DNA from 4 places in the Kitasatospora sp. NPDC059722 genome. Region 1 is predicted to be linked to each of the others. Evidence: riboswitches for the same ligand, from Rfam matches in the RefSeq annotation. Region 1 holds a riboswitch; each other region holds the start of a gene.
What was found. Region 1 has a riboswitch for cyclic di-AMP ahead of ACFV4F_RS25155 (M23 family metallopeptidase). Riboswitches for the same ligand answer to the same signal wherever they lie in the genome.

Region 1 (4,174 bases):
TCGGTCTCTCTGTGTCGTGATCCGGGGGAGGAGGCTCAGGCGATCTCGGCGAGGAAGGGCAGCAGGGCACCGGCGACGGCCTGCGGGTTGTCGGCCATCGGGTAGTGCCCCGAGCCGTCGATCATCACCTTCCGGGCGCCGAGCGCCGCGGTCTGCCGGTCGGCGACGACCTCCGGCTTCGGGAAGTCGGGGTCCTTGGTGCCCATGAGGACGAGCGCCGGGCACCGCACGGCGGCGGTCCAGCCGACGGGCGAGGAGTCGCCGCGGACGTGTCCGCGGGTGGCGGTCCTGCGGCCGGGGGTGCGCAGCGCGTCGACGAGCCCGGCCACGTACGCGTCGAAGTCGGCCGGCTTGGCGCCCGGGTAGGCGAGCTTGCGGTGGTAGAAGCCCCAGAACGCGGGCCAGTGGATGACGACGGTCCCCATGGCGTGGACGACGCCGCGCATGAGGGCGTTCTGCGGGAGGTTCTCGATGAAGGCGTCGATCAGGACGATCCCGGCGACCCGCTCGGGCGCGTCCCCGGCGACCTTGACGACGGTCGCCCCGGTGTAGGAGCTGCCGGCCAGGACGGCCCGCTCGATGCCGAGGTGGTCGAGCAGGGCGAGGACGTCGGCGGCGATGGCGCCCGGCGCGTAGTCGTCCCAGGCGATCGAGGACTCGCCGAAGCCGCGCAGGTCCATGGTGATGACGCGGTGGCCGGCGGCGGCGAGCAGCGGGACGAGGTGCCGGTACGAGCGGCGGCTGTCGAGCATCCCGGGGAGGAGGACGACGGGGGTGCCGTCGCCCTTCAGGGTGTCGTCGAAGGCGATCCGGCCGCCGGGAACGTCGAGGTACTGGGTGTCCGGGGTGGTGGTGCCGTTCATGGTGGGCCTCCTCGGTCCGCTGCTGCGGTGGCATCGGCGGTGCTGCCGATAGCCATAAAGCTAAGGCTAATAGCCTTAGCCGTCAAGCTATCGGCCCGCTCCGATGTGAGGAGGTCGTCCGCGCCGACCGGCACCCCGCCCCCTCACGTCCCTTCGACCTTGAACGGGTCGTGCTCGCTGAGCAGCTTCTCCAGCCGGGCCTGGTCCACCCGGGTGACGATCTCGTTCGTCTCCTGCTTGTCCCGGATGACCTTGGCGAGCGTGAAGGAGGAGGTGACGGTGTAGAGCAGGCCGATCCCGAGGAAGGCCCGGGTCCAGGCCCCGACCGGCAGGTAGGCGATCCCGAGGGCGAGGGCGGTGCCCGACAGGGCGAAGGAGAGCACGGCCTGGAGGTAGTACGCGGCCGTGGTGCGTGACTGCATCGGTGCGTTCATGGCGCCAGGATGGCGGCGGTCCGGCCGCCGCACATGAGTAGGAGTACTCAGACGGGCCTGGTCAGGCCGTCGTTCGGTGATGCCCAATCACGTTAAGTAGTGCCAGGGGTGGGTAAGAGCCGCAAATCAGTCATAGGGCGCAAGGCACCCGCCCGGTTGTCGGCCGTCCCGGGCGGATGGCTTGGAATCAGGGCGCCCTAGGATTAACGTTTGATAACGCAGCGCGGTCGAAACGCCGTACCCAGACGGCACCGTGCGCCGTCGCCTAATCCCGCCGGCCGGCCTCCGGGCAGGTCAGGGAGCCGGGGAACCACGTTCCTTGGGGTGAATCGGCGGGGCCCCGGCCCGGCCGTAGGAGACCTTCCTGCTCCGAACCCGTCAGCTAACCCGGTAGGCGCGAAGGAAGGAAAGGAGCACGCCTCCGTGGCGTCGACGCACACCCCGGCACAGCCCGCCGGCCCTGCCGCCGGTACCCAGCTCCTCGACCACCCCCGTCCGGCCGGGGACGAGTTCCCGGCCCCGGAGGCCGAGGCCAACCGCCACCGGATGCCGCGTCAGACCCGCGGAGCCTCCCCGCTGCTCGGCGTCACCGCCGTCGCCGCCACCCTGGGCGCCACCGGCTTCGCCTCCGCGACCCCGGCCGCCGCGCCCGCCGTCGAGTCCCCGGACGAGGCCCCGGTCGCTCTCGCCGCAGACCCCGGCCTCGCGCTCGCCGCCCGCATCCAGCAGCAGGCCGACGGCCAGCGCACCGCCGCCGAGGAGAGCGCCCGCGTGCAGGCCGCGCAGGAGGCCCAGGCCAAGGCCGCCGCCAAGGAGGCCGAGGCGAAGAAGGCCGCCGACGACGCCGAGAAGGCCAAGGCCGCCGCCCTCACGCTGCCGGTGCGCGACTACAACCTGAGCGCCCACTACGGCCAGAGCGCCCGCTACTGGGCGCACCTGCACACCGGCCTGGACTTCGCCGCCGACACCGGCACCGCCGTGTTCGCGGTCGGCCAGGGCACGATCACCTCGGCCGGCTGGTCCGGCGCGTACGGCTACCGCATCGTCGAGACCCTGCCCGACGGCACCGAGATCTGGTACTGCCACCTCTCCTCGATCATCAAGGGCAGCGGCACGGTGACCTCCGGCCAGCAGATCGGCAAGGTCGGCGCCACCGGCAACGTCACCGGTCCCCACCTGCACCTGGAGGTCCGCCCGGGCGGCGGCGCCCCGGTCGACCCGGAGACCTGGCTCCAGCAGCGCGGCCTGAACCCCTAGCCGCCGCGCAACGCAAACAGGAAGGGCCCCGACCGTCGCCGGCCGGGGCCTTCCGCATCAGTCCCGTTCCGACGGCTCCGACGATTCCAGCGATTCCAGCGATTCCGACGGCTCAGACGCCTGCGGCAACTGCGCCAGGTACGCCTCGATCTCCGCCGGCCCCGGCTCCGGCGCGAGCTCCGGGAACTCCTCGACCAGCAGCCGCGGCAGCCCCGGCACCGTCCACTCGCCGCACAGCGCGAGCGCCGCCTGCACCGCCGCGTCCTCGAACTGCCCGAAGTCCCCGGCCAGTTCGTCCGGCATCGGGCGCCCCAGCGCGTTCAGCTCGGCGAGGTTGCGGTAGCTGCGCCGCATCAGGCCCTGCTCCAGCAGCCGCCGCGCGCCGTCCGTGGCCATGCCGACCGACAGCACCCGGCCCGGGCCCCAGCCCTGCTCGTCCGGCTCGTCCAGCCACCCGGCCTCGGCCAGCGCGGCGAACGCGTCCAGCCGGTCCTCCTCGGCCAGTTCGAGGAACCCGGCGAGCCAGTCCCGCACCGCGGCCCCGTCCGTGACGTCCACCCCGTGCGCGCGCAGCAGCACCGCGTACAGCCGGGGCCACGTCACCAGGTCGGCCCGGCGCAGCAGCCCGGCCGCGACCTCGCCCTGCCACTCGGCTTCGGCGTGCAGCCGCTCCTGCCGCTTGGCGTTGAGCCGCTTCGCCGCCCGCTGGTGGTCGACCAGCAGCCGGACGGCCTCGCCGTACGCGAACGGGTCCTCGTCGGGGGCGGGCTGGACGTACAGGTGGAGCCGCTCGTACAGCAGGTGCTCCACGGCGTCCGAGGTCAGTTCGGGCCAGCCGTCGCGCATCCTGCCCTCGCCCAGCTCCAGCAGCGCCAGCACCGTGCGCAGCGGCGCCTCGGCCACCGGGGTGCGGCCCTCCGCCGCCGCCCAGGCGAGCAGGTCGGCGGCCCTGGTGCGCGGGGCGAGCCGCAGGTCTTCGTCGTTCATAGCTCGAACGGTAACCGCTGGTCGGGGGTAGGGTCGGCAGCCATGGTCCCCGTACGTCTCACCGGCCCCCGGCTGGCCATCCGCGAGTACCACCACACCCCGGAGGAACTGGACGCGCTGCACGCGCTCTTCGGCGACCCGGAGGTCACGCGGTACCTCCCGTTCGAGCCGCGCGACCGCGAGGCCTGCGCGGACCAGCTCGCCCTCTACCTGGAGGGGGCGATGGAGGAGGAACGCGACACCTACCGGCTGGCCGTCACCCTCCACGGCGCCGACGCCGCACCCCGAGCCGACGCCCGAGCCCGAGCCGACGCCGCACCCCGAGCCGCCGCCGGAGCCGACGACCCGGCGGACGCCGCGCCGATCGGCCAGGCCGCCCTCACCCTCGGCCCGTACCGGTCGGCCGAGCTCGGGTACGTGCTGCGCCGGGACGCGTGGGGGCACGGCTACGGGAGCGAGACCGCCCGGCTGCTGTGCGTCCTCGCCTTCGACCACCTCGGCCTGCACCGGCTGGCCGCCTCCGTGGACGTCGACAACGCGGCCTCCGTCCGGGTGCTCGGGAAGCTCGGCTTCCAGCGGGAGGGCCGGGTCCGGCACGACGTCCTCAAGGGCGGCGTCTGGTCCGACTCGTAC
Region 2 (4,174 bases), on a different contig from region 1:
GTCGAACGCGCGGGGGCCGGTGGACCCGTACACGTACGGCGACCCGATCATCCGCACCGCCGCCGCGAGCGCCGCCGCCCCACGCTCGGAGGCGGGCGGGGTGGTGCCGAGGTCCAGCCGGTCGGTGCCGCGGGTGGCGCGCTGCTCGGCCTCCTGGGCGTCCTGCGCGGCCATCCGGGAGCGCTCGGCGGCGCCCAGGCTGTTGAGCAGCCGCTGGGCCTTGGCCAGCCGCTGCTGGATCTCCTGCTTGCTGTCGGCGAGCGTCCGGCGGGCCTGGTCCAGCTCGGCGAGCTTGGCGGCGGTCTCGGTGCGGCGCTGGTCGAGCCCGCGCTGACGGGTCACCAGCTCGTGCAGCGTCTCGTTCTGCCGCTCGGTCGCCTGGTCGAGGGTCCGGGCGCGGGCGAGGTAGCCCTCCGGGTCGGTGGCGAGCATCAGCTGGACGGTCTGCGCCATGCCGCCGGAGCGGTACTCGGCGCCGGCCACGGTGGCGAGGTCGCCGCGCAGCTGGTTCAGCTGGTCCTGGGCGGCGGCGATCTCGCCCTGGAGGACGGTGGTCTCGCCCTGGAGCCGCTGCTGGGCCTCCTGCGCGGCGTTGTACTTCTCCGACGCCTGTTCGGCCTCGTTGTACAGCTGCTCGACCTGCGCCTTGACGTCCTTGCGGCTGGGCGCGTCCGGGGAGCCGGGGGCGGCCTGGGCGCTGCCGCCCGTCGTGACGCCCAGGGCGGTGGTGGCGGCCGCGGTCAGCACCAGCGCACGGGCGAGCAGTTGGGAACGGCGGTGCACGGGCATGGCGGCGGCTGCTCCAATCCTGCGGACCGGTCCCGCCGCCGCACCCAAGCGGGCGGTCCTGGAGCGGGAGTCCGGTGGCAGACGTTAGCGAGTCCGGGCAACCGAGTCCAAACCCCTCCCAACCCGAATATTTGACCCTGAATCGGACACCAGTCCGAGGAAAGGAAACGCCGCAGGCCCGGACCTCCGGGGAGGAGGGCCGGGCCTGCGGGAAGCCGAGCGGGGAATCAGACCCGCACGATGGACGAGAGCGGCATGTTGGTGACCGCCTCGTAGCGGACGCTCGCACCCGGCTTGGGCGCGTGCAGCACCTGGCCGTTGCCGGCGTAGATGCCGACGTGGTGGGCGTCGTTGAAGAAGATCAGCAGGTCGCCGGGCTGGGCCTGGGAGAGGTCCGTGCCGATCCGGGTCCCGGCGCCGGCCTGCTCCTGCGAGGTGCGCGGCAGCGAGACGCCGGCCTGGTCGAAGGCCCAGACCATCAGGCCCGAGCAGTCGAAGGAGTTCGGGCCGGTGGCGGCCCAGACGTACGGGCTGCCGATCTTGGTGGCGGCGTAGGACAGCGCGGCGGCACCGCGCGAGCTGCCCGCCGCCGGCGGCTTGGCGACCGGCGAGGACGACGGGGCCGAGCCGAGGTCGGTGCGGCTGCTGTCGCGGGAGGCGCGGTCGGCGGCGGCCTGCTGGGCCTTCGCGGCGTCGGCCTTGGCCTTGGCATCGGCGGCGGCCTTGTCCTCGGCCGCCTTGATGGCCTGGCGCTCCTGCTCGGACAGGGTGTTGAAGAGGTTCTGGGCGGCCGTCAGCTTCCCCTGGATCTGCTCCTTGGACGCCTTCAGCTGCTGGGTGGTCGCGTCCAGCTCGGCGAGCTTGCCCTGGGCCTCGGTGCGGTCCTGGTCCAGCTTGCGCTGCTGGTCCTGGAGCTCCTTCAGCTGACCCTTCTGGGTGCTGCCGGCCTGGTTCAGGGCGTCGGCCTGGCTGAGGAAGTTGTCCGGCTTGGACGAGAACATCAGCTGGACGGTCGGGGATATGCCCCCGTTGCGGTACTGCTCGCCGGCGATCTGGGCGAGGCCGCCCTGGAGGTCGGTCACCTGCTCCTGCTGGCGGGCCACCTGGTCCTGCAGGCCGCTGACCTGCTTCTGCAGCTCCTGCTGCTTGGACTGGGCGGCGTTGTACTGCTCGGTCGCCACCTCGGCCTGCTCGTTGAGCTGGTCGACCTGCTCCTTGACCTGGTCCTTGGTCGGCGCGGGGTCGGCGTGGGCGCCGGACTGCGCGGAGAGGGCGACGGCTGCCGCGGCAACTCCGGTCAGGAAGGAAACTCGGGCACGACCGGCGGGTTTGGGACGACGATGGGACGCCACGAAGGCGGACTCCTTCTTCCTACGTCCGCCTACCGGGTGAGCTGACGGGTTCGGGCCGGAAGCATGCCCTACGACGCCTCACGGCCGTTCCACCGGCCGACCTGGCGCCGATTCACCCCGGAGGAACGTGGTTCCCCGGCTCCGCTCCACAGCGCCCCCTGTCACTGGGCTCCCCTGTCGGACGGTCGCTTCGACCCGTCCCGCTGCTTCACGAACTCGGCGGGAACCACCGCCGCCACCCTGGCTGGGCGATCGACAGTGCGGTGGTCCGGGTCACGACCCTAGTAACTGAACCGTGATCGGTTCAAATCCTTGTCAGAAAAAAGGCGGAAGAATAACCAAGTTCTTTTGTGAAGATGACAGAAGGTGATCGCGGCAGTACGCAAGGCTGATCACTTGTCACGCGAACGCGGCGAAACGCAGGGAAACGCGCTCAAGCGAACGCGCCACCCCCGCTCGGGAGGTGGCGCGGATCACAGGGCCGTCGCGTCGGCCCGCGGCGTGTCGGCGGGTCAGACCCGGCGGATGGTGTTGATCGGCATCGCGTCGGCCTTCATCACCTTGACGACGTCGCCGGTGTGCGGCGCGTGCACCACCATGCCGTTGCCGATGTACATCGCGACGTGGTGCATGTCGGGACCGTAGATCACCAGGTCGCCGGGCTGGGCCTGGTCCAGCGAGGGCACCCGGGTGCCGTAGTGGCCCTGCTCCTGCGAGGTGCGCGGCAGCGAGACGCCGGCCTGGCCGTACGACCAGAGCATCAGGCCCGAGCAGTCGAAGGTGCTGGAGCCGACGGCACCCCACACGTACGGCGAGCCCTGCTTGCTCATCGCCTTGGCCACGGCCACGGCCGCGTAGCCGCTGGCCGGCGGCAGGCTGCTCAGGTCGACCCGGTCGGTGCCGCGCGAGGCGCGGTCGTCCTGGGCCTGCTGGGCCTTCAGCGCGGCGCGCTCGGAGGCGCTGAGCGAGTTGAGGAGGTCCTGGGCCTGCTTGAGCTTGGCGTTGACGTCCGCCTTGGACTGGTTCAGGTCCTTGGTGGTGGAGTCCAGGGAGGCCAGCACCGCGGCGGCCTCGGCCTTCTCCTGGTCCAGGCGGCGCTGCTGGTCCAGCAGGCCCTTGAGCGCGTCGGTCTCGGTGGCGGTGGCCTGCTGCACGCTGGAGGCCTTGGCCAGGTAGTTGTTCGGGTCGGAGGAGAGCATCAGCTGGACGGACGGGTCGATGCCGCCGGTGCGGTACTGCTCGCCCGCCACGCCGGCGAGGCCGGTCTGAAGCTGGGTCATCTGCTCCTGGCCGCGGGCCACCTGGTCCTGGAGCTGGTCGGCCTGCTTGCGCAGCTGGTCGGCCCGCTCCTTGGCGCCGTTGTACTTCTCGGCGGCCTGCTCCTGCTCCTGCTGCAGTTCGTCGATCTGCGCCTTGACGTCCGTCTTGTTCGGCTGCGGCGCGGCGTGCGCGGCCACCTGGGCGGAGAGCGCGACCGCGGTCGCAGCAGCAGCGGTGAGCACGGAGACCCGCGCGCGGCTCGGCTGCTTGGGACGGCGGTGGGAGGCCAAGGGACCTGCTCCTTCTTCCATGGACTCACCGGTTCGGGTGAGAAATCCGGAAAATAGGTTTGACGCCAGACCCTAGTGAACATCCAGGCATTGCGCCACTCCCCCAAAGGCGTGAACTCCGAGCCCCCACGCCGCTTCACCGAATCCGCACATCACCGCAAACCGGACGCTGAGCGGCCGTCATCCCCATCGGCACGGAATCAGGGCCGCGCCAGCCGGTTCAGCAGCAGAACCGAGGCGACCGGGCGCGCGCCCGCCTTCCGCACGCCCTCCGCGACCTCCCGGTCGGCGGAGACCACCACGACCGGACGGCCCTGCGGCTCGGCCCGCACCAGGCGTCTGATCAGCTCGTCCGCCGTCTCGCCGGTCCGGCTGAAGCGCACCCGGACCCCGCGCGGCGGCGCCATGATCACCGGCACGTCCAGGTCCTGCCCGTCGAACACGCACGTGACCTCCGCCTGCGTGCGCTGGGCCAGCATCGCC
Region 3 (4,174 bases), on a different contig from region 1:
ACGTCCCCGCCGACGCCGACGACGGGGCAGCCGGGCCGGTCGAGTTCGCCGGCGAGGTCCTCGGCGACGCCGGCCCGCTGGTCGGCGATCAGCACTCCGGCGGCGCCGGCCGCGGTGAACCGGCGGGCGAGGTCGGCTCCCGACCCGCCGTCGAGTACCGCGATGACGACGACTGCCCCGGTGACCCGCATGGTGCGCTCCTCCCTGTGGGCGGTCCGCACTGACGCCCACGATTTCTGCCGAGGATCGTAGGCAGGTCCTGACCCTCCGCAACAGGGGTTACCCCTCAGGTGACCAGGCTCACGCCTGCCCACCGTCCAAGAGCTGTCCAAAACCCGTCCACGCACTGTCCACGGGCCGTTCGCGGGGCGTTGAGGAACGGTCCGCGGGCCGTTGACGATCCGGTCACTCACCGTAGATGGCGGGGTGCCCCCGACCCACCGGATACGGTCGTCCCATGCCAGTTCAGCCCGACGCCGCCCGCCCGCCGCTCTTCACGTGGGAGTTCGCCGCCGACCCGTACCCGGCGTACGCGTGGCTGCGCGAGCACGCCCCGGTGCACCGCACCACGCTGCCGAGCGGGGTGGACGCCTGGCTGGTGACGCGGTACGCGGACGCGCGGCAGGCGCTGGCGGACGGCCGGCTGTCGAAGAACCCGGCGCACCACAGCGAGCAGGCGCACCGCACCGGCCGGGTCGGGATCCCGGGGGAGCGGCAGGCGGACCTGATGACGCACCTGCTGAACATCGACCCGCCGGACCACACCCGGCTGCGCCGCCTGGTCTCGAAGGCGTTCACGCCGCGCCGGGTGGCCGAGTTCGAGCCGCGGGTGCAGCAGCTCACCGACCGCCTGATCGACGGCTTCGCGCAGCGCGGTTCGGCGGACCTCATCCACGAGTTCGCGTTCCCGCTCCCCATCTACGCGATCTGCGACATGCTCGGCGTGCCGGCCGAGGACCAGGACGACTTCCGCGACTGGGCCGGCATGATGATCCGCCACGGGGGCGGCCAACGCGGCGGCGTGGGGCGGGCGGTGAAGCGGATGCGGGCGTACCTGCTGGAGCTGATCCACCGCAAGCGGGCGGACCTCGGGGACGACCTGATCTCGGGCCTGATCCGGGCGAGCGACCACGGCGAGCACCTCACCGAGAACGAGGCCGCCGCGATGGCGTTCATCCTCCTGTTCGCCGGCTTCGAGACGACCGTCAACCTGATCGGCAACGGGACGTACGCGCTGCTGCGCAACCCGGAGCAGCGCCGCCTGCTGCAGGAGTCGGTGGCGCGGGGCGAGACGGCGCTGCTGGAGACCGGGATCGAGGAACTCCTGCGCTACGACGGTCCGGTGGAGCTGGCGACGTGGCGGTTCGCGACCCACCCGCTGACCATCGGCGGGGTGGACATCCCGGTCGGCGACCCGGTGCTCGTGGTGCTGGCGGCGGCGGACCGGGATCCGGCCAGGTTCTCGGACGAGAACACCCTGGACCTGGCCCGGGCGGACAACCCGCACCTGGGTTTCGGGCACGGCATCCACTACTGCATCGGCGCCCCGCTGGCCAGGCTCGAAGGCCGGTCGGCGCTGGCCACGCTGTTGTCCCGGCTGCCCGATATCGCGCTGGCGGAAAGCCCGGAGAACCTGCGGTGGCGCGGTGGCCTGATCATGCGCGGATTGCGCGAACTTCCGGTCGAATTCAGTCCCGAGAGCCGTTCACCGCACGCGCTTCCCGACGCTCCGACACACTGACGGGACGTCGCGAACCGGTACGGATCGGCCGTATGAACACCCATCAATCCGGACAAACAGCCGCCGTTGGTAGGCGATCGACCACGTGCCGTAATTTCTGTGTGATGTCTGCGATATGAGCTTGTGATTGGTCTGAGGATCTGTCTACTCTCCCTGGAGTTCGCAGCTGCGGACCCCGAGTGCGGAACGCCGAGTCCTGCCCGCCGCGCCACGGGAAACCGACCAGAACCCTGGGCAGGGGCGGGGGAACCAGGTTTGTTGCCGTTCCTCCACGGCTTGGGGTGAAGCCGCCCGAGCGGAATCGTTTCCGCAGACGGCGGCCGGGCCACCTCCCGGTCCGAACCCGACAGCTCACCTCGCAGGCGTGCGGAGAGGGACCCCTTCATGCTGTTCGTTGGAACCGGTCGTCACCGCCGTCGCACCCAGACCGAGAAGGCCATCGCCGTCGCCGGAGTGGCCGGCGTCGGACTCGCGATGCCGATCCTCACCGCCACCGGCGCCTCCGCCGCCCCGGCCTCCGCCTGGGACTCCGTCGCCCAGTGCGAGAGCGGCGGCGACTGGGGCATCAACACCGGCAACGGCTTCTACGGCGGCCTGCAGTTCACCTCCAGCACCTGGAAGGCCTTCGGCGGCACCGCGTACGCGGCGCAGGCCAACCAGGCCTCCAAGGGCCAGCAGATCGCGGTGGCCGAGAAGGTCCTGGCCTCGCAGGGTCCGGGCGCCTGGCCGGTCTGCTCGAAGAAGGCCGGCCTGTCGAAGGGCGGCGCCCCCGCCGCCGTCGACACCTCCGACGCCAAGCCCGCCGCGCAGCAGCACTCCCAGCCGGCGCAGCAGCAGCCCGCGGCGAAGCCGGCCCAGCCGAAGCCGGCTCAGAAGCCCGCCCAGCAGCAGTACCAGCAGCACACGCAGCAGGCCCAGCAGCAGCCGCAGGCCCCGGGCTTCTCCGGCAAGGCCGGCTGGGACGCCGACGCGAAGGTGTACTGGTACCAGAACAACGGCACCTGGTACTGGACCAGCCACCAGGGCGTCTACCAGCAGTACGCGGGCCAGGCCCAGCAGCAGGCCGCTCAGCAGCAGTACGCCCAGCAGCAGGTCCAGCAGCAGTACGCCCAGCCGCAGCAGCAGGCCCCGCGCGCTGCCGTCGCCCCGCAGGGCGGCCACGACTACACCGTCCACGCCGGTGACACGCTGTCGAGCATCGCGTCCGCCCAGGGTGTGCACGGCGGCTGGCAGTCGGTCTACGACGGCAACCGCGGCACCGTCGGCGGCGACCCGAACCTGATCCTGCCCGGCCAGGTGCTGCACCTCGGCTGACGCCGGCCGGAACCGGTGCGACACGCCACGGAGGGGGCCGACCCCGGATCGGCCCCCTTCGTCCGCTTCCGCCCCTTTTCCCGGGGAGCCCAGGTGAACTACCGGTAAGTAGCCCGGCCACACGCTGAGACGGGACCGAGGTCGGCGTGGCCCCGGGACCACGTGCGGTTAGGCTCTGGTCGTAACGACTCCGCAATCATCCCGCCGGCCGCACCACTGGTCAGCGGGACCCTGCTTCCGCAAGGAGATGCCTCGTGCCGTCCATCGATGTCGTCGTAGCCCGTGAGATCCTCGACTCGCGTGGCAACCCCACGGTCGAGGTCGAGGTCGGCCTCGACGACGGCAGCACCGGTCGTGCCGCTGTCCCGTCGGGTGCCTCCACCGGCGCCTTCGAGGCGCTGGAGCTCCGCGACGGTGACAAGAACCGCTACTTCGGCAAGGGCGTGGAGAAGGCCGTCCTGGCCGTCATCGAGCAGATCGGCCCGGAGCTGGTCGGCTACGACGCCACCGAGCAGCGCCTGATCGACCAGGCCATGCTCGACCTGGACGCCACCCCGGACAAGTCCTCGCTCGGCGCCAACGCCATCCTGGGCGTCTCGCTGGCCGTCGCGCACGCCGCCTCCGAGGCGAGCGACCTGCCGCTGTTCCGCTACCTGGGCGGCCCGAACGCGCACGTCCTGCCGGTCCCGATGATGAACATCCTCAACGGCGGCTCGCACGCGGACTCCAACGTCGACATCCAGGAGTTCATGATCGCCCCGATCGGCGCGGAGTCCTTCTCCGAGGCCGTCCGCTGGGGCGTCGAGGTCTACCACACCCTCAAGGGCGTCCTGAAGGAGCGCGGCCTGTCCACCGGCCTCGGCGACGAGGGCGGCTTCGCGCCGAACCTGGACAGCAACCGCGAGGCCCTGGACCTCATCACCGAGGCCATCCAGAAGGCCGGCTACGTGCCCGGCCGCGACATCGCGCTGGCCCTGGACGTCGCCGCCTCCGAGTTCTACCAGGACGGCGCCTACCAGTTCGAGGGCAAGGCCCTCTCGGCCGCGGAGCTCATCGAGTACTACGCCGGGCTCGTCGCCGCCTACCCGCTGGTCTCCATCGAGGACCCGCTGGACGAGT
Region 4 (4,174 bases), on a different contig from region 1:
GGCAGGCCGAGAACCTGATCACTCGGTTCAACTACCCGGGCGCGGCGCTCAAGCTGCTCCAGGAGGGGAAGATGCAGCCGACCGTCATGGTCCTCATGCGTCCCTCGCCCGCCCTCCCGCAGGACACCGAGTGCGAGGACATCCCCGGTGGCGCGCAGTCCGACACGTACTTCACCAAGGACGTCCCCTCGGCGATCCAGGCGAGCTTCCGGGTCTCCGCCGACCCGCAGGCGTGGGCCTTCATGGGCAACTCCACCGGCGGCTACTGCGCGGTCAAGCTCGCCATGCGCCACCCGGAGGTCTTCCCGACCGCCGTCTCCCTCTCCGGCTACTACCGTGCCGCCGAGGACCCGACCACCGGCGACCTCTTCGGCGGCAGCCGGCAGCGCCGGGACGAGGCCGACCTGATGTGGAGGCTCAAGAACCTGCCGCAGCCCAAGGCGGCCGTTCTGCTGGCGGGCACGAAGCAGGGTGACGGCGACTACAAGCACGACACCGAGGCGTTCATCGACGCGGTGCAGAGCCCCGGCCCGATGAAGGTCTCGTACAGCATGCTGGAGACCGGCGGCCACAACTTCGAGACGTGGAGCAAGCTGCTGCCGTCCTCGCTGGAGTGGCTGTCCGAGCACCTCAAGGTCCCGAACCAGCCGAATCAGCCGGCCCCCGCAGCCTGAAGCCGGCCTTCGTAGGCTGACAGCCGGTTCCCGCAGCCGGATGGTCCCCGTGGTCCGACTCGCTGCAGCCGGCCGGTTCCCGCAGCCCGACGGTCGCCGGCCTCGCGGACCGGCCGGCCTCAGGCCACCCGCTCCAGCGTCCCCGTGTGGAGCTCGCCGACCCGGCCGCCCTCGCCCTCGAAGGTCCAGAACGCGCGCACCGTCAGCCGGACCAGGTCCATCACGTGGCTGACGGTGATGCCGCTCTGCTCCGTCCAGCTGACGAAGTACACCTCGGGCGCGACCTCGGCGACGTGGAGCGCCACGTCCTCCCACTGGCCCGCCGACTCGCCGAGGCCCTCCCAGCGCAGCCGCTTGCCGTCGGCCGAGTAGGCGTTGCGGAAGGCCGCGCCGTTGTCGGCCCGGAAGAGGTAGGTGCGGCCGGCGAAGGCGGGCAGGGGCGCGGTCATGGTGCGGCGGTTCCTCGTCTCTGCGGGAGGGGGCGCGGTGCTCTTGTGCACGACGGTGGATGTCGGACCTCCAATTTATCCGATCGGGCGAGCTCGCACGCCACTGCCAGTGAAGACGCACCCCCGTCACCGTCACCACGCAGGGCCCGCCAGGGCACCGCCCACCATCGGGTGACACCGACACCGACACCGGCACCGCGACGGTCGGCGGCGCCCGGCTGCTCGGCGGGCGCGACCGCCTCGAACCCGCCGGGGCGCCGGACGCCGGGGTCCGGATCGGCGCCCGGCCCGCCCGATCATCGACGGCCCGCCGGGACACCGGCCAACTGATCCACTGCGCACCGTAGTTGATCGACACGACTGTGAGCTGCGCGACAACCGGCCGAGACGAGTTGTCCGTTCACGGACCGACTGCCTAGCCTGCAACGGCGTCCGCCCTCGCGGACCCCGCCGCCGGGACGCCGAGTCCCGTCCACCCGACGGCGGGCAACCGAGCACCACAGCGGACGGGAGCGGGGGAACCAAGGTCAGCGCCACGACCCGGCACGCCCTCGCGCGTGCCGGCCGCGGCTTGGGGTGAAGCCGTTCCCACCGGCGGCCGGGCGACCTCTCAGTCCGAACCCGACAGCTCACCTCGCAGGCGTCGCAGAGGACACCCCATGCACAAGCCTGCCCGGCGCCCCGCGCCCCGCCACGCCCGCCCGTCCCACCGCGGCCGCACCGCCGCCCTCGCCGCCACCGGCGCGCTCGCCATCACCGGCGCCGGCCTGTTCGGCCTCCAGTCCGCGCCCGGCGCCCAGGCCGCCACCGGTCCGACCGTCACCCAGGACCGGCTCGCCCCGGCCACGATGGTCGCCGGCCGGGCCGCCACCGCGACCCTCACCGTCCACTCCTCGTCCTGCTTCACCGCCAAGACCGTCGGTGTCGGCGTGCGCGACGCGGCCGGCAACAACCTCGACTTCCCCGGCAACGCCAGCAATGTGCCGATCTGCCCGTGGAGCTACACCTTCACCAGTGGCGCGCGCGCCCTGCCGGCCGGCACCTACACCCAGTTCGGGTTCTGGCAGGACTTCGGCGGCGCCTGGCACAACCTGCCGTCGCAGCAGCTCGTCGTCTCCAGCACCCCAGCCCCGACCACCACCCCGTCGGCCACCCCGTCGGCCACGCCCACCCCCACCCCCACGCCCACCCAGGCACCCACCCAGACGCCCACCCAGACCCCGAGCGCCACCGCCACCCCGAGTACCCCGGCGCCGTCCTCCCCGATCGCCGGCAAGTCGCTGACCTGGTCCGACGAGTTCAACGGCCCGATCAACTGGGGCCAGCGCTGGGTCGGCGACAAGAGCACCGCGTACAAGTACGGCAACCACAACCCGGACGACAACAAGCTCGACTGGCTGGACCCGAACAACGTCAGCGTGGCCAACGGCGTCGCCACCTTCACCGCCACCCCCGGCAGCAACACGCTGGAGAACGGCAAGCAGTCCTGGAACACCGGCTTCCTCACCACCGAGGGCTCCAGCGAGGGCTTCCAGGTCAAGACCGGCGACTACGCCGAGACCCGGGTCAAGCTGCCGGCCGGCTCCGGCGCCTGGCCGGCCCTGTGGACCTGGAAGAACGGCAACGGGGAGGTCGACTCCTTCGAGTACCACCCCGACAACCCGAACCTCCTGGAGCTGACCAACCACGTCAACCCGGGCAACTTCGACTACTACACCAACGCGAGCGCCGTCGCGAAGGACCAGTGGGTGACCATCGGCACGTACTACGGCGCCACCTCGGTGGACTGGTACGTCAACGGCGTGAAGGTGTTCTCGGACGGCAAGGGCGTCGGCGCGAACTTCTCGGCGTACCTGATCCTCAACCTGTCGGTGTGCGCGGGGCAGTACCACCCCGCGCCGCAGGGGACCGCCCCGATCACCTTCGCCGCCGACTACGTCCGCGTGTACCGGTAGCCGTCACCGGCCGTAGCGGACCTCAACCGGCAGCCGTCTCGACGACCCTGATGTCGAACGGCTGCCGGTTGTTGCGCGGGTGCCGGTCGTCCGGGCTGATCACCGTGACCTTCCCGCCGGTCAGCAGGCCCGTATGCGCCATGGGGGAGATCCGCACCGTGACGAGCGCGGTCGCGCTGCGTCCCTCGGGCAGGCCGGGGCCGAAGGTGCAGCGCACCTCGCGGCCCAGGAACGCCTCGCAGTTCTCGGGGAAGTACGGGCCCACGGCCGTCACCTCCTCCGGCAGGGTGACGATCACGGTGAAGGGCGAGGCGGTGGTGTCCGGGCCGAGGTTGGCGACGAAGGCGTGCACGGTCGTGGTGCCGCCGGGCGGCGCGGGGCTGGGGTCGAGCCGGACGACCTCCAGGTCGGAGTCGGACAGCGCCGCGGCCCGGCTCTCCGGCGCGAGCTGCACTGCCGGACGGGGGTCGGGCCGCTGCCCGGCCCACGACGGGACGGCGGTCAGCGTCGCCACCGCACAGCCTGCCGCCACGGCCACCGTCAGCCACGTCCCGCTCCGTGTCGCGTTCCCCGTCCTGCCGCGAAGCCTCTTGCGCCTGCGCTCCATCGCCGTTCACCATGCCCTCGTGCTCCGGCCGCCTGCGCTGTCGCGGGCCGCGTCCGCACCAGGGTGGCCGAGCGGCGGGCGGCCGTCGCCGCGCCCCGCCCTCCGTCCGCTCGAACGGAGGAACGCGTGCGCAGGAAGTCGACCAGTCCGACTTCCTGCGCATGACACCTCAACTGACCACCCATCAGGGTGCGAGGACCTGCCCGAGCCGGGCCGCGATCTTGTGCATCACCGGGACGAGCGAGGCCGCGCCGTCCTGCTGCTCCAGCGCCCGGATGCGGGCCTCGGGGCCGGAGACCGACAGCGCCGTCGGCGTCGGCGCGCCCGGGACGGCGAGCGCGATGCAGCGCACCCCGATCTCCTGCTCCTGGTCGTCGACGACGTACCCGCGCTCGCGCGCCTCGGCGAGCTGGTGCAGCAGCTCCTGCGGGTCGGTGACGGTGTACTCGGTGTGCGCGGGCAGCGTGTTGGGGCCGAGTATGGCGCGCG

Region 2: another riboswitch for cyclic di-AMP. It lies ahead of ACFV4F_RS15880 (NlpC/P60 family protein); the one in region 1 lies ahead of ACFV4F_RS25155 (M23 family metallopeptidase).
Region 3: another riboswitch for cyclic di-AMP. It lies ahead of ACFV4F_RS34860 (transglycosylase family protein); the one in region 1 lies ahead of ACFV4F_RS25155 (M23 family metallopeptidase).
Region 4: another riboswitch for cyclic di-AMP. It lies ahead of ACFV4F_RS00380 (hypothetical protein); the one in region 1 lies ahead of ACFV4F_RS25155 (M23 family metallopeptidase).

Annotation. Positions count from the first base shown of each region.
Region 1 covers NZ_JBHWGD010000042.1:21,627-25,800, reverse strand. The annotation lists gene ACFV4F_RS25165 (alpha/beta fold hydrolase) at 36-863, opposite strand; gene ACFV4F_RS25160 (YiaA/YiaB family inner membrane protein) at 1,007-1,297, opposite strand; cyclic di-AMP (ydaO/yuaA leader) riboswitch at 1,550-1,708, shown strand; gene ACFV4F_RS25155 (M23 family metallopeptidase) at 1,721-2,554, shown strand; gene ACFV4F_RS25150 (hypothetical protein) at 2,612-3,541, opposite strand; gene ACFV4F_RS25145 (GNAT family N-acetyltransferase) at 3,584-4,174, shown strand, end outside.
Region 2 covers NZ_JBHWGD010000020.1:60,812-64,985, forward strand. The annotation lists gene ACFV4F_RS15875 (NlpC/P60 family protein) at 1-789, opposite strand, end outside; gene ACFV4F_RS15880 (NlpC/P60 family protein) at 1,017-2,141, opposite strand; cyclic di-AMP (ydaO/yuaA leader) riboswitch at 2,152-2,305, opposite strand; gene ACFV4F_RS15885 (NlpC/P60 family protein) at 2,654-3,691, opposite strand; gene ACFV4F_RS15890 (NYN domain-containing protein) at 3,892-4,174, opposite strand, start outside.
Region 3 covers NZ_JBHWGD010000084.1:8,698-12,871, reverse strand. The annotation lists gene ACFV4F_RS34870 (SDR family NAD(P)-dependent oxidoreductase) at 1-191, opposite strand, end outside; gene ACFV4F_RS34865 (cytochrome P450) at 458-1,741, shown strand; cyclic di-AMP (ydaO/yuaA leader) riboswitch at 1,952-2,120, shown strand; gene ACFV4F_RS34860 (transglycosylase family protein) at 2,126-3,055, shown strand; gene eno (phosphopyruvate hydratase) at 3,310-4,174, shown strand, end outside.
Region 4 covers NZ_JBHWGD010000001.1:87,919-92,092, reverse strand. The annotation lists gene ACFV4F_RS00390 (alpha/beta hydrolase) at 1-674, shown strand, start outside; gene ACFV4F_RS00385 (MoaF N-terminal domain-containing protein) at 794-1,123, opposite strand; cyclic di-AMP (ydaO/yuaA leader) riboswitch at 1,609-1,781, shown strand; gene ACFV4F_RS00380 (hypothetical protein) at 1,783-3,078, shown strand; gene ACFV4F_RS00375 (hypothetical protein) at 3,101-3,592, opposite strand; gene ACFV4F_RS00370 (IclR family transcriptional regulator) at 3,870-4,174, opposite strand, start outside.